One region of the Lacrimispora brassicae genome, then DNA from elsewhere that is predicted to be linked to it. Evidence: a T-box and tRNA genes for the amino acid it is inferred to sense, from the RefSeq annotation. Region 1 holds a T-box; the other holds one or more tRNA genes.
What was found. A T-box is a leader RNA that pairs with one kind of tRNA and senses whether it is charged. The one in region 1 lies ahead of metG (methionine--tRNA ligase), so its partner is inferred to be a tRNA-Met.
Positions count from the first base shown of each region.

Region 2: it has a tRNA-Met gene. The T-box ahead of metG (methionine--tRNA ligase) is inferred to sense a tRNA for this amino acid. The anticodon was not compared.

Region 1 is NZ_BRYH01000028.1:87,720-98,265, reverse strand. Features, by position in the region: gene ACYVD3_RS15000 (peptide ABC transporter substrate-binding protein) at 1-42, opposite strand, end outside; gene ACYVD3_RS14995 (oleate hydratase) at 249-1,976, opposite strand; gene ACYVD3_RS14990 (hypothetical protein) at 2,195-2,428, shown strand; gene dhaS (dihydroxyacetone kinase transcriptional activator DhaS) at 2,425-2,988, opposite strand; gene rsmA (16S rRNA (adenine(1518)-N(6)/adenine(1519)-N(6))-dimethyltransferase RsmA) at 3,005-3,874, opposite strand; gene ACYVD3_RS14975 (TatD family hydrolase) at 3,906-4,670, opposite strand; gene ACYVD3_RS14970 (TraX family protein) at 4,721-5,476, opposite strand; gene metG (methionine--tRNA ligase) at 5,560-7,539, opposite strand; T-box leader at 7,634-7,921, opposite strand; gene ACYVD3_RS14960 (DUF885 domain-containing protein) at 8,064-9,884, shown strand; gene ACYVD3_RS14955 (GerMN domain-containing protein) at 9,936-10,472, opposite strand; gene ACYVD3_RS14950 (MarR family winged helix-turn-helix transcriptional regulator) at 10,500-10,546, opposite strand, start outside.
Region 2 is NZ_BRYH01000009.1:118,839-129,384, forward strand. Features, by position in the region: gene carB (carbamoyl-phosphate synthase large subunit) at 1-721, shown strand, start outside; gene ACYVD3_RS06255 (manganese catalase family protein) at 766-1,386, opposite strand; gene ACYVD3_RS06260 (spore coat protein CotJB) at 1,386-1,682, opposite strand; gene ACYVD3_RS06265 (spore coat associated protein CotJA) at 1,682-1,879, opposite strand; gene ACYVD3_RS06270 (NYN domain-containing protein) at 2,073-2,996, shown strand; gene ACYVD3_RS06275 (YeiH family protein) at 3,090-4,088, opposite strand; gene ACYVD3_RS06280 (LysR substrate-binding domain-containing protein) at 4,219-5,100, shown strand; tRNA gene ACYVD3_RS06285 (tRNA-Val) at 5,304-5,376, shown strand; tRNA gene ACYVD3_RS06290 (tRNA-Met) at 5,414-5,487, shown strand; gene ACYVD3_RS06295 (uroporphyrinogen decarboxylase family protein) at 5,903-6,862, shown strand; gene ACYVD3_RS06300 (ABC transporter substrate-binding protein) at 6,877-8,295, shown strand; gene ACYVD3_RS06305 (carbohydrate ABC transporter permease) at 8,456-9,325, shown strand; gene ACYVD3_RS06310 (carbohydrate ABC transporter permease) at 9,337-10,176, shown strand; gene ACYVD3_RS06315 (GntR family transcriptional regulator) at 10,200-10,546, shown strand, end outside.

The DNA of each region.
Region 1 (10,546 bases):
TGAAGCAAGGACTGCCGCTAATACAAGCGCCATTTTCTTCATATCTGTTCCTCCATATCTTCTTTATTCTTACGTCCGTCCTTCGCAGACAACGCAAGTTCTAGCATACCACAGAAAGGTGGTTCTTGCAACGAGGAAAATTTTTACACTTCCTTTATTCTGCGCAGTGTTATCATGATAAAGCAGTAAAGGGCCAGGCATTTCCAGGTAGGGAAATGTCTGGCCCAAGAAGACATTTTTGTCTTTTATCAGCGGTATGAGGTCTGAACTGCTTTCATTAAAACCTTAGGCTCCTTCACATAAGGAGTGACCGGGCAAATCTTTTTATTTACCCCCATCAGGGTGTAAACAGCCATTCTGGCGGCCCGTACCGAATATTCCTCCGTAAATACCATGTCTTCCGGAATCTCTACAAACTGGCTTACCATGGCGAAGTTAGTAGAACCGGCAGGAACCACCTTCGGGCGATCCGTCATTTTACGGGGCTGGAACTGGGCATCCACGTAGGGCATCATACAGGGAATGACATTGACCACATCTGCCAGTATCTCATCCTTACGGTCTTCCATGTGAAGATGATGAAGAAGCTCGATCAGCATCTCTTCTCCCGTGCAGTCCTTCATAGGCTTCTTTACATAATCCCCTTCACGGTCCGTATAAAGCCCATATCCCCAGAAAATTGTCTGGTCCATAGGCTGATTGATGAAATGAGGCTGGGCAGCCACAACAATGCTCATCAGCCAGTTGGAATCCTTAAAGGTCATAAGCGCTCCGCTTCCAGGCACATTGCCGGAGTAATCCTCAATCAGCTTAAGCAGCTTGTTTCCCCGGCTTGTTACAGTAAAGCTTTCCCAGTTGGTCTCATGGACATCCCCAAAGAATGGATATGGATTTCCAAGGCCGTCCTTCTTTGCAGATACCTTGCTCCACAATTCCCCGGATATTGGCCTTAAAACAGGTTCTGGAGCCGGAGTATGGAGATCTCCCAGAGTTGCACTGTCAGTCATGCAGGCATTGGTCATGATGCAGATATCCCCATCCTCAATCTGGATCTGACGTTCTATACCGTTATCCTTTAAGTGAAGGACTTTAGCCGTAATTCCGTCTCCGTCTGCAAAATCAATATCAGTGACCGTACAGTTTTCCGCAAAGACAACTCCCTGCTTTCTTAAGTAGGTTTCCAGGGGACGGATCACGCTGTCATACTGGTTTAAAGGAGTTCTTGTTACCCCTGCCAAAGTCTCGATCCTCGAGAATTCCAGGATCATCCGGCGCATGTAGCGGCGGAATTCAAAAAGGCTGCTCCATTTCTGGAAGGCAAAGGTGGTCTGCCACATATACCAGAAATTCGTGGTAAAGAAATGGGGCATATCTGCAAACCATTCTTCAATGGTCATATCATCCAGTTTTTCTTCCGGAGTGTTCATAAGCCTTAACAAGGCCATGCGTTCATTCTGGGTAAATCCCATGCTCTTCACATCAAGGATGGTTCCATCCTTGTCCACCAGTCTGGCCTTTGCATGGGTGGGATGGGCATGGTCAAAGCTTAAGATCTCCTCAGACACGCTTCTGGCAGGGTTATTTAACGACGGGATGGTACCAAACAGCTCCCAGAAGTTTTCATAGGTCTCTTCATTTAACATACGTCCGCCCCGGCATACAAAGCCTTTTTCCGGAGTCCCGATGCCGTCGTTGCTTCCTCCTAAAATATGCATCCCTTCAAAAATCGTGATCTGCTCACCAGGCATGTTGCAGTCACGTATGAGGTAAGCTGCTCCTGCCATGCTTCCCAGACCGCCGCCTACAAAATATGCTTTTCCTGAAGCCTGGCCGTTTTCCTTTGGCCTCATGGTTTCTTCATTCTTTAAATCCTTCTGCTTTTTGGAATAATCATAGGCCTTTTTTGCGGCCATCCCTGCCGCAGTTGCCGCAGCTCCCCATGCAAGCATTTTTCCGAAATTATTTTTTCCTCTCATATGCAACGCTCCATTCTATGAATTGTCATAACTGATTCGCTTGATACCCTTATATTATCATACTTCATTTTATCCGTCACCATACATGGTTTTTCAGTTGTATAAAAAAACGACATCAGGTCAATGATGTCGGAAAACCAGACAATTTTTCGGTTTTGTCTATAGGTTTTTTTCTTTTCTTCTCTTAAAATAAATATAGTTAAAAAGGAGGGCTTTTTATGTCAGCCACCATACACAACCACATCCGGGAGTCCGTCCTGAAAACGGCGCTTCTTCATCAGTTAAGGAAGGGGCAGAAATCACCGGAGCGGACCGCCAGGAACTTAGAAGAGCTGCTGCAAAGGTTCAGCCCAATATCAGCAGAGCTGTTTTCCTATTCTGATCTGGTTGCTCTTATAAAAAACTGTTCCTGGGAAGAATGCCTGGATATCATCATGCATAAGCTTTCTTAAAGCTCTGCCTGGCTTCGGAGGTAAGCGATCCGCTCCGCAGCCCTGGCCAGGCTTTTTAAACGTTCCGCCACCAGCCGCGGCTCCGTTCTCATTCCCTTTTCTACCCAGTCAACGATGATCCCGCAGATACCGTATGCAAAAAATTCCGCGTCAAAATCTCTTTCCTCTTTGGTGAGCTTCTTCTTTTCATCCAGTTTTATAATCGCTTCAGAAAACAGGGCCTTTGCCATCTCAAACAAATAGCTTTCAAAGGTATGCTCCTGATCTTTTATGGTATTCATATAAAAGTTTTTTTCTTCCTTCATATTTTGAAGCAGTTCATAAATCTTCTGATCCCAGTTTTCTAAGGTAATGTCATCTGCTATTTTAGCAAAATTCTCATTGTAATAGATCCAGCTTAAAAGCTCATATTTGTCCTGAAAATGATAATAAAAGGTCTGCCGGTTTAACCCCCATACGGACGTAATATTGGATATGGATATTTTATCAAAGGGTTTTTCTTTGCATACCTGCTTTAAGGCCTCCGCTATTGCGCGTTTTGTGATCAGCGAATCCGACATAGGACCTCCTGTTCCATTACATTTTCATTTTTGAAAAATAGTTGCTTAAGGAAGCAAACTGCTCCAAAGTCAACGCCTCTCCCCGTATGGATGGTCCAAGGCCCAGGCTTTCAACTGCTTCGGCAATCTGTTCCTTTGTATAGGGGATTTCCGGGGAATTGTTTAAGCCGTTTTGAAGGGTCTTTCTTCTCTGGTTAAAGGAAGCACGGATCAGCCGGAACATAAGTCCTGCATCCTCTGCCTTTACGGTCGGCTCCTTGTGACGGGTGAGGCGGATCACCGCAGACCCTACGTTAGGACGGGGCATAAAGCAGTTGGGAGGAACATTTGCTACAATATAAGGCTTTGCATAATACTGGACGGCAAGGGAAAGGGCGCCATAATCCTTGGAACCAGGCCCTACCTGCATGCGGTCTGCCACCTCCTTCTGGACCATGACCGTAATATTGTCAATGGGCACCTTGTTTTCAAAAAGCCCCATAACGATAGGGGTGGTAATATAATACGGAAGGTTTGCCACTACCTTAAGGGGGCGTCCGCCGTTATACTGTTCTGCTATCTGATTGATATCCACCTTGAGGATATCATTATGAATGACCGTCACATTCTCATAGTCCCCCAGGGTCTCTTTGAGAATGGGAATTAATTTGGAATCGATCTCCACTGCCACCACATGCCCGGCATTTTCAGCCAGGTGCTGGGTCATGGTGCCGATTCCCGGCCCGATTTCCAGAACGCAGTCATCCTTTGTTACACCTGATGCAGCTATGATTTTATCCAATACATGGGTGTCTATTAAAAAATTCTGTCCGAACTTCTTCTGGAATGTGAATTCATATTTCCGAATGATCTCTATGGTCTTTTGGGGATTTCCCAGTGTTGCCATGCCTGTCCTCCGTTTTCTTTTATGGCTGTTCCTAAAGCCTGTATAGCCTTTTGGCATTCTGATTGGTGATTTCAATGACCGCTTCTTCCTCAATCCCCTTGATGGCACTGATTTCCTGTACCACATAAGGAAGATATAAGGAGGAATTGCGCTTTCCCCTGTTTGGCGCCGGCGCCAGGTAAGGGCAGTCTGTTTCCAGGACCAGTTGTTCCATGGGCATGTACTCCACCACTTCCTTAAGCTTTTTGGCGTTCTTAAAGGTGAGGACGCCTCCGATCCCCAGATAATACCCCATATTCAAGTATTCCCTGGCAATCTCCTTTCCATAGGAAAAGCAGTGGATCACTCCTCCAATGTCCTTTCCCCCTTCTGCCTTCATGATATCCAGGGTATCCTTTGCCGCATCCCTGCTGTGAATGACAACAGGAAGCTTTACTTCCTTTGCCAGTCCAAGCTGGCGGATAAACCACACCTTCTGGGTTTCATGGTCCGGTTCGTCCCAGTAATAGTCAAGGCCGATCTCGCCGATTGCCACGATCTTTTTATGGGAAGACTGTTCCTTCAGCCAGTTTAAGTCTTCATCCTTCAGTTCCCCTGTTTCATTGGGGTGAACGCCGATGGCTCCATATATATAAGGATATTTCTCTGCCAGCTCCAGAGTTTGTCTGGAGGTCTTCATGCTGGCACCAACATTGGTGACAGCCTCAATTCCATGGGCAAAAAGGCTTGCCAGCAGTTCCTCCCTGTCTTCATCAAAAGCCTCATCATCATAATGGGCGTGTGTATCAAAAATCATAGGAATCTCCTTTAAAAAACAGGCCCCTTCCAGTCATGAGGGTGCCTTTCTTACTTCATGATAAGCAAACGCAGGATATAGAGCAAAATTAAGTGAGCAGGATAAAACCAGTAAAAAAAGTATTTTAAATTCCATTTCCCTCTGGTTCCGTTGTACATGCGGATGGGGATAAAGGCCAGAATGGCAGCCCCAAAGCAGCTAAGGCTTTCATAGGCAGCCAGTATTCCTGCAAATATCGTCTGCATTTTTTTATTTTTATAAAAAACATAAAAAAGCAAGATCATGGCAATCCCTATGATATCATAATCACATTTCAAAAAAACAGCCGCGCCGCATCCGGCCAAAAACACCAGGGTCCGCCTGACTGGGTCCCCTATTACCTTTTCATACCAGTAAAGGACGCAAATGCCGATGAACAGAGTGAAATACACATTCTGATAGCCTGGGTAAAACCACTTGCCAAAGAGAGCCAGGTCAAAGGGGATCTCGGAAATAAGAGCGAACAAAAGAAGCCTGCCTCCATACTTCTTAATATCCCTGGTATGGAAAAAACCTTCTACCAGCAGAAAGCAGAAGATGGGAAATGCAACCCTCCCAATGGTGCGGAGCGCCAGGTCGATGGCGGACCACATGTTTCCTCCCGGCATAGTGAGAGTCTCATAGGATGGATTGCCATCCTGGTATTTTAAAATGCCGTTTTCAATGACGGCCACGCCGATGTGGTCTATGAGCATGGTAACAATAGCGATCATCTTTAAGGTGTTTCCTGTTATTCCTTTTGTACGGGCACTTTTTGACTCCATCATGGAATCCTCCTCTTTAAAACGGCAGGGCCGGATCAAGTCAAATACCCCGTAGCTTTCTACGGGGTATTTGACATTCCCTTTTGTCAGCAGATTTCCGCTCCTGCCGGCATGGATTTCTCCGGAACCATAAGAGATAGATTGCCTTCTGCATCCTCCGCGCAGAGAAGCATGCCTTCAGACATGACTCCAGCCAGTTTTGCTGGTTTTAAGTTTACCACAACCATCACCTTTTTGCCAACCATTTCTTCCGGCGAGTAGTGGGCTTTGATTCCACTGACGATCTGTTTTACCTGGCTTCCGATCCTTACCTGGGAACACAGAAGCTTCTTTGACTTTGGAACTGCCTCGCAGGCAAGGATCTCGCCTACCTGGAACTGCAGCCTGGCAAAATCCTCGTATTCGATCTCCGCCTTGGCTTCTATATTAATCACATCAGAGGCATCTTCTTTCACAGACTCCTTGGACGCTTCTTCTTTTGCCCCAAACATGGCTTCTACCTTCTCCATGACTTCCTTCATGTCCATGCGGGCAAACAGGATCTCCGGTTTATCAGTCACCTTGTTTCCAGAGGGATATAAACCAAATTCATTCATCTGGGGCAGCTCTCTCTTTGAAGTATTAAGCTGGTCAAGAATCTTTTTGGAGGTATTTGGCATAAAGGAATCAAGGAGGGAGGCTCCTATGGCAATAGCTTCTGTCAGATTATAGAGGACAGTTTCCAGCCGCTCCTTTGAAGCTTCATCCTTGGCAAGGGTCCATGGAGTTGTTTCATCAATATATTTGTTGCTCCTTCTGAAAATATTGAATATGGATGTCATGGCATCTGCAACACGGAGCTTCTCCATTTTTTCCTGAACTTTTTTCACTTCTTCCAGCACCACTGCTTTTAAGTCTTCATCAACAGCCTCTGCTGCCTTTCCGTCATTTACAATGCCCTCAAAGTATTTGTTGGACATGGAAATGGTGCGGTTCACCAGATTGCCAAGGATATTGGCAAGGTCAGAGTTCATACGCTCCACCATAAGTTCCCAGGAGATGACCCCGTCATTGTCAAAGGGCATCTCATGAAGAACGAAATAACGGACCGCATCCACGCCGAAGAAATCCACCAGAGTATCCGCATAGAGGACATTTCCCTTGGATTTGCTCATCTTGCCGTCCCCCTGCAGAAGCCAGGGATGGCCGAATACCTGCTTTGGCAGGGGAATATCAAGAGCCATAAGGAAAATGGGCCAGTAAATGGTATGGAAACGGATGATGTCCTTTCCGATCAGGTGAAGGTCTGCGGGCCAGAGCTTTGCAAACTGCCCGCTGCTTTGGCCGTCACAATCGTAGCCGATACCAGTAATATAGTTGGTCAGGGCATCAAGCCAGACATAGGTGACATGCTTAGGGTCAAAGGACACCGGAATTCCCCATTTAAACGTGGTCCTGGATACGCAAAGATCCTGAAGTCCCGGAAGAAGGAAATTGTTCATCATCTCATTTTTTCTGGACACAGGCTGGATGAAATCCGGGTTCTCATTGATATGCTTTATTAAGCGGTCCGCATATTTGCTCATGCGGAAGAAATATGCCTCTTCTTTTGCCGGCTTCACCTCACGCCCGCAATCGGGACACTTGCCGTCTGCAAGCTGGGATTCCGTGAAAAAGGATTCACAGGGAGTGCAGTATAAGCCTTCGTAATAGCCTTTATAAATGTCATCCTGCTCATAAAGCTTTTTAAAGATCTTCTGGACCTGCTCCTCGTGATCTTTGTCTGTGGTACGGATGAACTTATCATAAGAGGTGTTCATCAGATCCCAGATCTTTCTGATTTCCCCGGCTGCCCTGTCTACGAACTCTTTAGGGGTGACTCCTGCCGCCTCTGCTTTTTCCTCAATCTTCTGTCCGTGCTCATCGGTTCCTGTCTGAAAAAACACGTCGTAGCCTTCCGCTCTTTTATAGCGGGCAATGGAATCCGCTAAAACTGCCTCATAGGTGTTGCCGATATGGGGTTTTCCTGATGCATAGGCAATGGCTGTGGTGATATAGTATGGTTTTTTGTTAGAATCTTTACACATTCTGGTTTCCTCCTGTTTATAAAATGGGGTGCAGTAGAAGGTATTTCTTCCCTTCCCGCAAAGAAAAACCCGCCTAAAAATATCCTTTCGGAAATTTAAAGACGGGGAACTGTCCCGTGTTACCACTTTAATTTATCCGCACCTTGCGGTACGAACCTTACCGGCTGCGTTGGCTTCCTAAAATCCTTCCGGAACTTTATGGTTACTCAATAACAGTCTGACACGATAACGGGTGTAACCGTCGGAATTTAAAGGCACTGCTCTGCCATTCAATTCCGCTGCTCCAAGGCCATGTTGGGAAATACGCTCAAGCTTCCTTTTCAGCTTCCGGAAGTCTCTGCACATGAGGTGGATTTCTTACTCTTCTTTTCTCAGCATTATTATATATATAGTTTATTGGTATTCCTAGTGTAATGGTTTCCGTAAGGTTTGTCAAGCGGGTAAGTTTGCTCATCAAGGCTTTTGTCATGACTTTTTTAATATCATCATATAAATAATACTAGCGAATCACGGAGGGATCATATATGAAAAACAACGTTTTGAATCAGGGCCGCCATTTTCTTTCCATCATCCTGGCAGTTTCCCTGCTTTGCTCCTGTGCACCACTGAAAAAACCGCCTGCATCGCCTTCATGGGCCGAGTATGAACAGTACCATGCCAAGGATCTGTCCACTCAAAACAAGTTTGATCAATTTACAAATGACCTGTTTCGTGAGGAGATCAGCAATTCCGGGATCAGCTTTCATTTCAGCATTGCAAATCCCGCTTCCCGGGGACTTGATACCGTTCCCTTAACCCTGGGTGATTTTTCCCTGGATAAAATGAAAGAGGGAAGCAAAGATCTTTTGGAATTGAAAAAGAACCTGGACGGATTCAACCAGCGTCAGTTGAACGATGAGCAGCGTCTCACCTGGCAGATTCTCCGATCCTACATAGACACGGAATTAAGCTCCGACGGTCTGGAGCTTTACGCCCAGCCTTTAACCTCCACCATCGGAATCCAGGCACAGCTTCCCATCCTGTTTTCAGAGTACGCCTTTTACACCCGTAATGATGTGGATAACTATCTTGCACTCCTTTCTACCATTGATGATTATTATGGGCAGATTATGGAGTTTGAAAAGAAAAAATCAGAAGCCGGGCTTTTTATGTCCGACACTGCCGCTGACCACGTATTAAAGTCCTGTGAGGCATATTTGATCCAGCCTGACCACAGCTTTCTTGCCGAAACATTTAACACCAGGATAGATGCCCTTACGGACTTGACCCCGGAAGAAAAAGCTGCTTATAAGGAGAAGAATTTAAAAATCCTGGAAGAGCATTTTATTCCCGCCTATAAGAACCTTGTAAACGGCATCACTTCCCTCATGGGAACCGGGACCAATGACAAAGGCTTAAGCTGGTATCCAAAAGGAAAAGAATATTTTGAATATCTGGTCAATTCCAACACAGGAACCTCCTATGGCTCCATCCGAAGCCTGACAAAAGCAATCGAAAAGCAGCTTAGCTCCGATATACAGGCCATCGGACAGATCACAAAGGAGCATCCGGAGGTGCTGGACGCCCTTGACGATTATTCGTTCACCTATACCAAGCCGGAGGAGATTCTGGAGTCTTTAAAATCCCTGATTTCCAAGGATTTCCCAGAGCTTCCGCCTTGCAGCTATAGGGTAAAATACGTTCCCAGCTCCCTGGAATCTTCTTTAAGCCCTGCCTTTTACCTGGTCCCTCCTCTGGACCGTTATGAGGATAACACCATTTACATCAACGGCAACCCCCGTTTTCAAAATGATGACCTTTTCACCACCCTGGCTCACGAAGGCTATCCTGGGCATCTGTATCAGAACGTGTATTTTTTAAGCAGGAAGCCTAATGATTTAAGAAGCATCCTTTCCTTCCCCAGCTATTCGGAAGGCTGGGCCACCTATGTGGAGTTTTACTCCTACACCCTTGATAACGGGCTGAACCCGGAGCTTGGAAAGCTTCTGGCCCACAATACCGCCGTCACCCTGGGCATTTATGCATATTTGGACATTTGCATCAATTATGAGGGCTGGGATAAAGACCAGACAGCCAAATACCTTGGCACTTTTTACAATGTGGAGAAAACGGATATTGTGGATTCCATTTACACCAGCCTGATCGAAAATCCCACCAATTACATGGAATACTATGTAGGGTATCTGGAAATTATGGAAATGCTGAACACAGCTAAAAAGATCTTAAAGGATGATTTCAACCTAAAGGACTTCCATACCTTTTTACTTGATGTGGGGCCTGCTCCTTTTTCTGTCATCCAGCCTGCGTTCCGAAACTGGCTGGCCAAACAATTAAGAAGCCATTAAATTCAAAGGGCAGAAACGGTAATATGCCGTTTCTGCCCTTTAAATTTGCCTTTATTTCAATTTCTTATAATTTTTAACGTATTCCAGATAGTCATTATCTGTCTGTTTGATCTGCTCACCGGAATAATTCTTTCCATTCACAAGCAGCTTTAACTTATCCAATTCAAAGTTCTCGATAAAGGTATTGCCAATGGCTGTCAGCATGAGAATATCTCCGTCTGAACTCTTGTCCGGTACCTTAGATAAATCAAGGGTGGCCGTTCCATCGTTTTTATCAAATTTCAGAACCTTTGTACCTTCCTCTAATACGCCATATTCAATCAGCTTGTCCACCATGGCGTCTGCCGTCAGCTCAGATACCGCATCCATGGCCTGATTCAAGCCGGTAGCGTCATCATTCCGGCTGTAAACAGAAATGACCTCCATAGGCTCTGCATTGGGATCAGGGACTTTATCACTGGCGCCCCCTGTTGAAGCCATGACCTGAGGATCAGGTGCAGTAGTCTCCATCTTAGGCTGTGTTGGCGTACACGCCGCCAGGGACATCATCATCATAGCGCTCATTAAAAACACGATGAATTTTTTCATAATTGCATATTGCCTCCTTAAATTCTGTTAAAGGCTCCGGAACCATTGATTCAGCTTGGTCAGAGCTTTGATCA
Region 2 (10,546 bases), on a different contig from region 1:
AGTATATGTTATTGAGGTAAATCCCCGGTCTTCCCGTACGGTGCCTTATATCAGCAAGGTGACCGGTGTTCCCATCGTTCCCCTGGCGACCCGGGTCATCTGCGGACACTCCATCAGGGAGCTGGGATATGAGCCTGGACTTTTGCCTGAGGCGGATTATATCGCCGTGAAAATGCCGGTATTTTCCTTTGAAAAGATCCGGGGCGCCGATGTAAGCCTTGGGCCGGAGATGAAATCCACAGGAGAGTGCTTAGGTATAGCAAAGACCTTTAACGAGGCTCTGTATAAGGCGTTTGCAGGAGCCGGAATCAAGCTTCCAAGGCATAAGAACATGATCATAACCGTAAAGGATTCTGATAAAGAGGAGGTCATTGACATTGCCGAAAGGTTCCAGGCCCAGGGGTATAAGATATTTTCCACATCAGGAACGGCCAGGGTCCTTAAGGATCATGGGATAAAGGCTTTCATGGTGCGCAAGCTGGAACAGGAATCCCCCAACCTTCTGGATCTGATCCTTGGCCATGAAATCGACCTGGTCATTGATACGCCAACCCAGGGGGCGGACAGAAGCAGGGACGGCTTTGTAATCCGGAGAAATGCCATAGAGACCGGTGTAACGGTTCTGACTTCCTTAGATACGGCTGCCGCTTTGGTCACAAGTATGGAAAACAGGGCAAAAGAACTGACTCTGATCGATATTGCCTGCATCAAAAGTAAATAAAAAGAAAAGGCTGGAACCAGGGAATCTGTTCCAGCCTTTCCAGCCTATTTCGTGGTAGTCTTAATAAATTGCTTGTCAAACTCCGGGTTATAATAATAAAAGTTTTTAGGATTTAAATTTGATTTGATTTTTTCAATCGCTTCACCAAACCGCTGGAAGTGGACCACTTCTCTTTCCCGGAGGAATTTAAGCGGCTCTCTCACATCAGGATTGGGTATGATGCGGATTAAGTTGTCATAGGTGGTTCTTGCTTTCTGCTCTGCAGCCAGATCCTCGATCAAATCGGTAATGGCATCGCCCTTTGACTGGAATTCGCAGGCGTTAAAAGGAACTCCGGCTGCCGCAGTAGGCCAAAGGGCCGTTGTATGGTCAATATAGTAGGCATCAAATCCTGCTGTTTTCGCCTGCTCCACAGTCAAATTTTTTGTGAGCTGGTAAATAATGGCGCAGATCATTTCCAGATGTCCAAGCTCTTCCGTCCCAATATCTGTTAAAAGACCTCCAACTTCCTTGCATGGCATGGAATACCTTTGGGAAAGATAACGCATGGAAGCTGCCAGCTCTCCATCGGGCCCGCCAAACTGGCTGATGATTAAGGAAGCTGTTTTCGGACAGGTTTCCTTAATGTCTACCGGGAACTGCAATCTCTTTTCATAATTCCACATTATACGTTACCTCCTTCCCAAGGAAGCGGGCCGTCTGTCCAGGTAAAATGCTTTTGTCCCGCATATTTCGTTTGGGTTTCTGTTTTGTTGTTAGTATCAGGGCAGACACAGTTTATGGTGAGTGGTTCAAAGTTTTCCGCATAGGTTTTTAAAAGCTGCTTTCTTTGTTCCATGGCCTGCTTAAAGGCTGTTAATGCGTTTTCATCCAATGGGTGGGTATCCAGATACAGGGTCAAATCATTAACAGTAAAGCTTATTTCCGTGATCTGTTTTAAAAGTTTTTTTTGATCCGCCATTATTGACCACCTCCCGTTACATAGAAAGGAAGATTAAGACTTGGGAAAATGGTTCCATGTTTTAAGGCTGTCTGTGGATCATAAGGCTGTTCCCAGGGTTGCATGGGAACAGTGGCAATGGCCAGTTGGACCGTTGCAGAAGGTGTAGCAGGACTGACTTTTGATGTGTCACATCCACATGAAGTACATGAATTCATAATAACACTCCTTTCAATCATTCATTGAGCTTTCTTCTTTAGTATGGTTGGAATTGACTAAAAAACGTTGCAAAAATTCTCCCATTTTAACCACTGAAATGATATTGTAATAAATGAAAAAATGCAATATAATGGAAAAGCAGGATTGAATTGGCAGAATAATGAAAATAAATGAAGACAGGAGAACAGAGTGTTGAGCGACAAGAAATTTGCAGTATTGATTGATTCGGATAATATCTCCGCAAAGTATATTACATGCATTCTGGATGAGATGACCCGCTACGGCGTCATTACTTACAAAAGGATTTACGGAGATTGGACAAGCTCCCAGATGGGAAAATGGAAAATGGAGCTTCTTGAAAATTCAATCACTCCGATCCAGCAATTTTCCAATACCGTGGGAAAGAATGCGACGGATTCCGCCCTGATCATTGATGCCATGGATTTGCTGTATACGGACAATGTGGATGGATTCTGCATCGTATCCAGCGACAGCGATTTTACCCGCCTGGCCAGCAGGCTTCGGGAGTCGGGTAAGGAAGTCATTGGAATGGGAGAGGACAAAACGCCCAAATCCTTCCGTGCGGCTTGTACGGTGTTTACCAATCTGGAGGTTCTCCTTGACCAGGATGAGGAGGGCACAGGTGGAGGCGCCATAGGAAAAGAGGTGATCGAACAGGATATTACTTCAATCATTCTGGAAAATGACGATAAGAATAAGGCAACAGGGCTTGGAGAGATCGGCAACCGCCTTGTGAAAAAATACTCTGATTTTGATGTGAGAAACTACGGCTACAGCTCCCTGTCCAAATTTTTGGAGGAAATGGGCAGCTTTGAGCTTAAAAAGTCCAATAATGTGGTGACGGTTCGAATGAAGGATAACCGCACCAGAAAGCAGGAACTGGATGATTATGCAGTATGGCTGGTAACGGGCGGCGGAAAGAACGGCATGGAGCTGGCGGCCCTGGGAAATGGCATGCACCGGAAATTTACAGATTTCAAGGTAAAGGATTACGGGTATTCCACCTTCTCAAAATTTGTCCACAGCATCGGACAATTGGAGGTCAGGGAAAATAAAAATAATAATAAGACAGTGTATCTGAAAAAAGAAGAATAAATGACGGTTGGCCAGGAAAACGAGATCAGTGTTTCCTGGCCATCTTATACCTCAGGCAATGATCCGGATGCAGGAAAGCTGCGGGGATTTGCTTTACCAGATTCCCAGAACTATTTGGAGAACCAGGCTTACCACAGAAATCCCAAACCAGCAGCAAAAACCTAATAAAAGGGGTTTTTTCCCTGTCCGGATCAGTTTGACTAAATCGGTATTGGTTCCAATGGCTCCCATGGCCATGACAATAAAAAGCTTGCTTAAATCTTTTAATGAACCGGTAATGCCTGCCGGTATGGGAAAGACTGTAGTGATGATAGAAGCCACCAGGAAAAAGAGTACAAAGGAAGGAAAAACCTTTTGAATGGAAATGGATCGTTCCGAAGCGTTCTTTTCTTTTCCGGTACGGTAACAGGCTAAAAATAAGGTAATGGGGATGATGGCCAGGGTTCTGGTCAGTTTTACTATGGTGGCTGCTTCCAGGGTGTTGCTGCCGTAGATCCCATCCCAGGCGGAAGCCGCAGCCGTTACGGAAGAGGTATCGTTAATGGCAGTTCCTGCAAACAACCCAAAACCTTCATTGGAAAGACCCAAAGCTGTGCCCAAAGCAGGAAAAAGCAAAGCGGCTATAATGTTGAAAAAAAAGATGACGGAAATGGACTGGGCGATCTCACTGTCATCGGCGTCAATTACGGGAGCCGTTGCGGCAATTGCAGAGCCTCCACAAATGGACGAGCCCACACCAATTAAAATAGCGGTTTTGTCCGGAAGCCTTAATTTTCGGGAAAGAAGGTATGCGGTCACCAGGGAAGTGGTAATGGTCGCCAGGATTATGGGAAGGGCTTCCCTGCCCTTTTGAAGAACTGTTGCCAGGTTCATGGAGAAGCCCAGGAGAATCACTGCATACTGCAGGATCTTTTTTGAAGCAAAAGCCACTCCCGGACGGAAAAATTCCTTCCCTTTTATAAGGGGCGCCATTGCCATGCCTATGAGAATGGCAAACACAGGGCCCCCGATGACCGGGAAGGCTTTTCCTAAAAACCATGAGGGAGCGGATATAAATAGGCAGAGAAGAACGCCTGGGGCGTATTTTTTCATGAGTAAATTCCTCCTTTTTGATCTGGCTTTATTATATTGGAAAATAACAATAAAATAAAATTATTTATATTTATTAAATCATAATATTATGTTATGGTTAGTGGAGAAATCATAGAGGAGAAAATAATTCATGCTGGATTATAGAGTCGATACATTTCTTACGGTATGCCGTCATATGAACTTTACAAAGGCTGCCGGTGAGCTTCATATTACCCAGCCTGCAGTATCCCACCACATTCATTATCTGGAAGAAAAGTACGGGGTCAGACTGTTTGAATACAACGGAAAAAAGGTGAGCCTGACGGAGGCGGGAAAAGCTCTTTTATCTGCCGCCATAACCATGAAGGCGGACGAGCTGCACTTAAAGAAGATCATGGAGCAGCAGTCAGGGAAAGGCAGGAGGCTGGTATTTGGAGCTACCATGACCATCGGGGAGTACGTGATGCCGGAGGCGCTGGTGCGGTTCCTTGATGTTTATCCTGGGACAGAGGTTTATATGGTGGTTGGAGATACCAGGGAGCTTCTTGCAAAGCTCAATGGCGGGGAGATCGAATTCGCCCTGGTGGAGGGCTTTTTCCAGAAAAAGGAATACGATTTCCTGGTCTTTGCTTCGGAACCCTTTGCAGCGGTCTGCGGGCCTGACTACAGGTTTCAAAAGCCTGTGAGAAAGCTGGAGGACCTTCTTTTGGAACGGCTTTTTATCCGGGAGCCTGGCTCAGGAACCAGATATGTTTTTGAACGCTATCTGGAGGGGAAGAATTTATTGCTTCACGATTTTCCTCATTTAATGGAAATCAGCAACATCGGTGCCATGAAACAAATGGTGGCAAAAGGACAGGGGATCACCTTTCTTTATGAAGCAGCGGTAAAAGAGGAATTAAACAGGGGAATATTAAAAAGGATCCAATTGGAGGATTTTCATCTGACCCATGATTTTACGTTTATTTGGAGGAAGGGAAGTATTTTTGAATCCTATTACCAGGAGCTGTTTGACATCCTTCATGGGGAGTGAAGGATGGTGGAAAACGTCCTTAAATCCGGTCTCATTGGCATGGAGAAATGGCGGAATCCCTGGTGGAATCAGGGGCAAAAGGGGGGCGGGAAAAAATGAAAAAAATTGACAAAAAAGTGTTGACAATTAATACAATTCATATTATACTAATGTAGCAGTCGGGAGCAAGAGGAAATAAAGAGTTTCTGACCGAGACAAGCACTGGGATCTTAGCTCAGCTGGGAGAGCATCTGCCTTACAAGCAGAGGGTCACAGGTTCGAGCCCTGTAGGTCCCATTGATAAGCGAATATGCTTATCCATTCAATTAAATATGGCGGAATAGCTCAGTTGGCTAGAGCACACGGTTCATACCCGTGGTGTCGAGAGTTCAAATCTCCCTTCCGCTACTTTTTAAGACATCTGTTGTTTAACAGATGTCTTTTTTTGCGTTACAGGACGTGTCCGGCAACGCTGGATTCAGACCGTAACGTAAAAAGAAAGAACCCTAAACTCCTCATAAATGAAAGCAGGTGAGTTGAGCGTGCTGAACTTTGTTCCAGGCTGAGTGTGTGAAATCAGAGATATTGCATGGAGGTCAAAGGAGAATTCATGGAACTGTCTCAACAGAGCCATTGTAATGAGGCGTAACATTGTAAAAAAGTGTATCTTTCCATAGTCAGTAAGCGGCATGGAAAGGCAAAGTATACAAAATAAAAAATAAATATCAGAAAAAGTATAAAAAATGACGGAATTCGTATTGACAAGTGGTAATAACAGTGATAATATCAGTGGTATAAACAGAGGAATAAAGGAGACATGATTATGACAAAAAGAGAGCGGGTATTGGCAGCGATTCAAGGAAGAGAAGTGGATTATATACCCACCGGATTTTCGTTACATTTTCCGGAAGGTGAGACGAAAGGGGAGAAAGGAGTGCAGTCCCATCTTGAATTTTTCCGTCAGACAGATACGGATATCATCAAGATCATGAATGAGAACCTGGTTCCGGATGTAGGGGAAATCAGAACTCCTGAGGACTGGAATAAAATACCCAGTTATTCCTTAAATGATTCTTTCATGAAAAGCCAGATTGAAATGGCAAAGAAAATCATGGACAAGGCAGATCCTGATGCATTCGCCCTGGGTACCCTTCACGGCATTTGTGCATCAGCCATTCATCCCATTGAAGCACGTTATGGTTATGAGAACGTAAGAGAATTGTTCTGTACCCATATCAGGGAGAATAAGCAGCCGGTTCTGGAAGCATTTAAGAGGATTGCAGATGGAATGTGCCAGTTGGCGGCAAAGTATAAGGAACTGGGTCTGGATGGAATTTATTACGCAGCATTAGGCGGAGAAAGGCATTACTTTACGGATGAAGAATTTTCAGAAGTGATAGAGCCCTTTGACAAGGAGATATTGAAGGCTTCCAAAGAAGCAGGATGTATTAACTTCCTTCATATGTGCAAAAATAATTTAAATATGAAGAGGTACGAATCCTATAACGGCCTGGCTGATGTGGTAAACTGGGGGATTTATGAGACAGATTTCAGCCTTGAAGAGGGAAAACAGCTTTTCCAGGGCATAACCGTTATGGGCGGACTTGCCAACAGAAGCGGTGTCATGGTAGAGGGGACTATTGATGAGCTGAAAGCAGAAGCAAAGAAGGTAATTCGTAATTATGGAAAAACATCATTCATCCTTGGCGCTGATTGTACACTTCCCACTGAGATTCCTTATGAAAGGATCCGTGCAATCGCAGAAGCGGCAAGAGAGATGTAAGAGGAGGATTAAAAATGAAAAGAACAGTAGCAAGTATTTTGGCAGCAGCAATGACCGCAGGCATGATTGCAGGCTGCGGGGGGAACAACGCCGGTACAGACAGTACAACGGCATCCGCAGGTAACACCACTCAGACAGCAGATAAGGAGGGAAGTGCGGCTGAGGATAAAACCGTATATCCGGCAGGTACCATCACCATCTACGGCACAGGCCAGCCCCAGTATCTTCAGGAGTACTATGATGCCTGGCTGGCTGACCACAAAGAGATTGCTCCGGATGTGAAGATTGAGATTGTGCAGACAGAGGGGCATGCACAGAGCCGTGAGAAAATCACCATGACAGCACTGGCAGGCGCAGATGACGATCTTCCTGATGCTACATATTTAGACCCGGTAAATATCATGGATCTTTCTCAGGCAGGGATATTAAAGGAAGAGACAGAGTTCCTGAAGCCCTACATGGATAAGATGGTGGAAGGTGCCGCCAATGATGCTACCTTAAACGGCAAGATCTACGGACTTCCGGAATCGGTGCGGCCCAATGTGTTATTCTATAACAAGGACATTTTTGAAAAATACGGTGTAGATCCGGCTATGATGGAAACCTTTGAGGGTTATGTGGAAGCAGGACGCCTGTTAAAGGAAAAAAGCAACGGTGAGGTGTATTTGTCCTATATCAGCCCCAGCAGCAAGACCTGGAGGTACTGGGGAAGAAGAGGTCTTATGCCTCAGGCCAATGCAAGAATCTGGGACGAAGACGGCGGTATTGTAATAGGAGAGGATGAAGGGGCAAAGCTGGCTTTGGGAACTTTGGACACCTTATATTCAGAAGGGCTGCTATTAAAATCTGAAATCATGGAACCTGCATTATACGATGCTATCAACGGACAGAAAGTGGCTACCTTCTATATCGGTGCTTTCTGGGATGAGTTCATGAGAAAGAACTGCCAGGCGACTGCAGGACAGTGGCAGGTCATGTCTTCCCCAGTGTTTGAAAACGTGGGAAAGGCAGGGGCTCCCGTATCCTCCTATTTCTGTATCGTAAACAAGGGCGATAACGTATATGCAGGACTTCTGGAACAGATGTGGAAGGATTTCACCTTTGATACCCAGTCCAGGAATACATGGGTAAAATCCATGGAATCCCAGAATGCTCCATATGCCAACCCCATTTCCCTGGAAATGCTTCAGGATAATTTCTGGAAAGAGCCTTCCAGTTTCTATGGCGGTATGTCTTTCCGTGAGATGGAAGGCAAGTGTCTGGAGAACGGTGCAGTCAATCTGGTTGTTACCCCTCAGGATGCAGAGGCGGATGGAATTATTTCAGCAGAGCTTGAGAATTACGTGGCAGGCAACCAGACCATGGATCAGGCCATTGCCAATATGGATAAGAATCTGAAGGCTAAAATCGGCAAGGCAGAAATCGTCAAGTAGCAAGAGACTTTATAAGGGGAAGGATCTGCCTTTCCATTGTATTTACGCGAGCAAGGAGCCGGATGAATATGCTTGCACATTCATTCGGCGAATGCCGCGTCAACTAAGAAAAACTCCCAAAGTGCGTGTTTCTTAGTTGTAAAATGTGAGGAGAAATCATATGCTTAAGACATTGAATAAATATAAAGCTCCCTATCTGTTCATACTGCCGTTTTTTCTGTTGTTTCTTATATTTCAACTGATCCCTGCCGTCTGGACCTTTTACATCAGCCTTACCAACTGGAAGGGAATCGGAACACCGGAGTTTTGCGGGTTGGGCAACTATAAGAAGCTGCTGATTGATAACATGTTCTGGGCTGCTTTAAGGAATACCGTTGAATACTGGATTACAGGCCTTATATTCATACTGGTGCTGTCTGTGCTCATTGCCAGTCTGTTAAATTCCGATCTGCTAAAAGGAAGAGCGTTTTTCAGGACAGTTACATTTCTGCCCAACATTTGTGCGGCCATTGCCATGGGGTTGATTTTCAGGATGCTTTTTGATGAGAATGTAGGCCTGTTTAATGAGCTTTTGGTTTCTGTTGGGTTGGAAAAGGTCCCCTGGCTCACCAGTACCCGGTATTCCAGGATTCCGGTTATTATGCTGAACGTATGGAGAAATACTCCCTGGTTTACCATGATTGTATTTTCCGGCCTGTTAAACATATCCAGGGATTACTACGAAGCGGCTACGGTGGATGGCGCCAATAAGTGGAAACAGTTTTTTTATATTACCATGCCCTCCCTGGGCAACATTCTGTTTTTCTGCTCCATTACCCTTACGGTGGACAGTTGGAAGCTTTTTAATGAATCCTACATTTTGCCTGGACCGGGTACGTCCAACACATCCTTGTTCCAGTATATGTATGAATCAGGATTTAATATTTTCAATATGGGTTATGCGTCCGCAATCGGCGTAATTCTGATTGGGATACTGGCTGCTTTGTCAATGGTACAGATGATAGTGAAAAAAAGACAGGGAGAATTATAGGAGGAGAGAATATGGGATATAAGAGTAAGAAAAATCTGGCATCCTTTGTTGTTCATGGAGCATTGACTGTAATCTCCTTCATCTGCATTCTTCCCATTTTGTGGATGTGCCTGATTTCCATTAAGCCAACTTCAGAAAGTATCAGCGGGTTCCAGTCCATTTGGGTTGCTGATCCCACTTTGAGTAATTTTTACAAGCTGTTTTCCATGATACCTGTGGCTGCCAATTTCTTTAACAGTGTATTTACGACTGTTATGGGAACTGTGACTTCCCTGTTTTTCTGCTCCCTGGCAGGATTTGCATTTGCAAAATATAAGTTTCCGGGAAGAAATTTCCTGTTTTATTTTGTTATTGCAACCATGCTTGTGCCGCCGGAGGTAGGGGCAGTTCCCCTGTTTATCATCATGAAGAAACTGAATCTGATCAACAGCCTGTGGTCTCTGGTGATTCCGCGTATTGCTACGGCTGTAGGTATTTTCTATATGCATCAGTATATAAGCGATGTGCCTGACGAACTGATTGAGGCGGCTAAAATCGATGGTTGCAAGGATTTTGGGATTTTTCGGCGGATTATTCTGCCGGTTATTAAACCGGCCCTGGCTTCCTGGGCGGCCGTAACCTTGATTGCCAGATGGAATGACTTCTTCTGGCCTCTGCTGTACTTGAGAAAACAGGCAAAATATACTTTGATGGTAACAATCTCCCTGCTTCCTGTCAGCGAGGGTCTTTCAACACCCTGGCCTGTAATTCTTTCAGGGACAACACTTGTAATTATTCCAATAATTGTGTTATATTTAATATTGCAAACATTTCAGAAGGCTGGAATGATGGCGGGGGCTGTAAAAGGCTAATAACGAAGAGAAAAAGGGGAAACATGATGCAGGGCCAATCGATTAAAAACCAGGTATACGAGGGTATCATGAAAGATATCCTGGATGGTGTCTACCAGGCAAATGATATTATTAATGAAAGAACAATCATAGAAAAATACGGGGTCAGCAAGACTCCGGTGAGAGAGGCCCTGGTACAACTGTGCAGCGAAGAGGTGCTTAATAATATTCCAAGATTCGGCTACCAGCTTACTGCAATACTTCCCAGTCAGATTATGGAGATTATTGAATACAGAAAAGTGATTGAATTGGGCGCTTTGGAGTTGTGTTTTTTCCGCCTTACAAAAGAACAAATAAATGAATTAAAGCACCAAAACGAAGAGGCGGTACG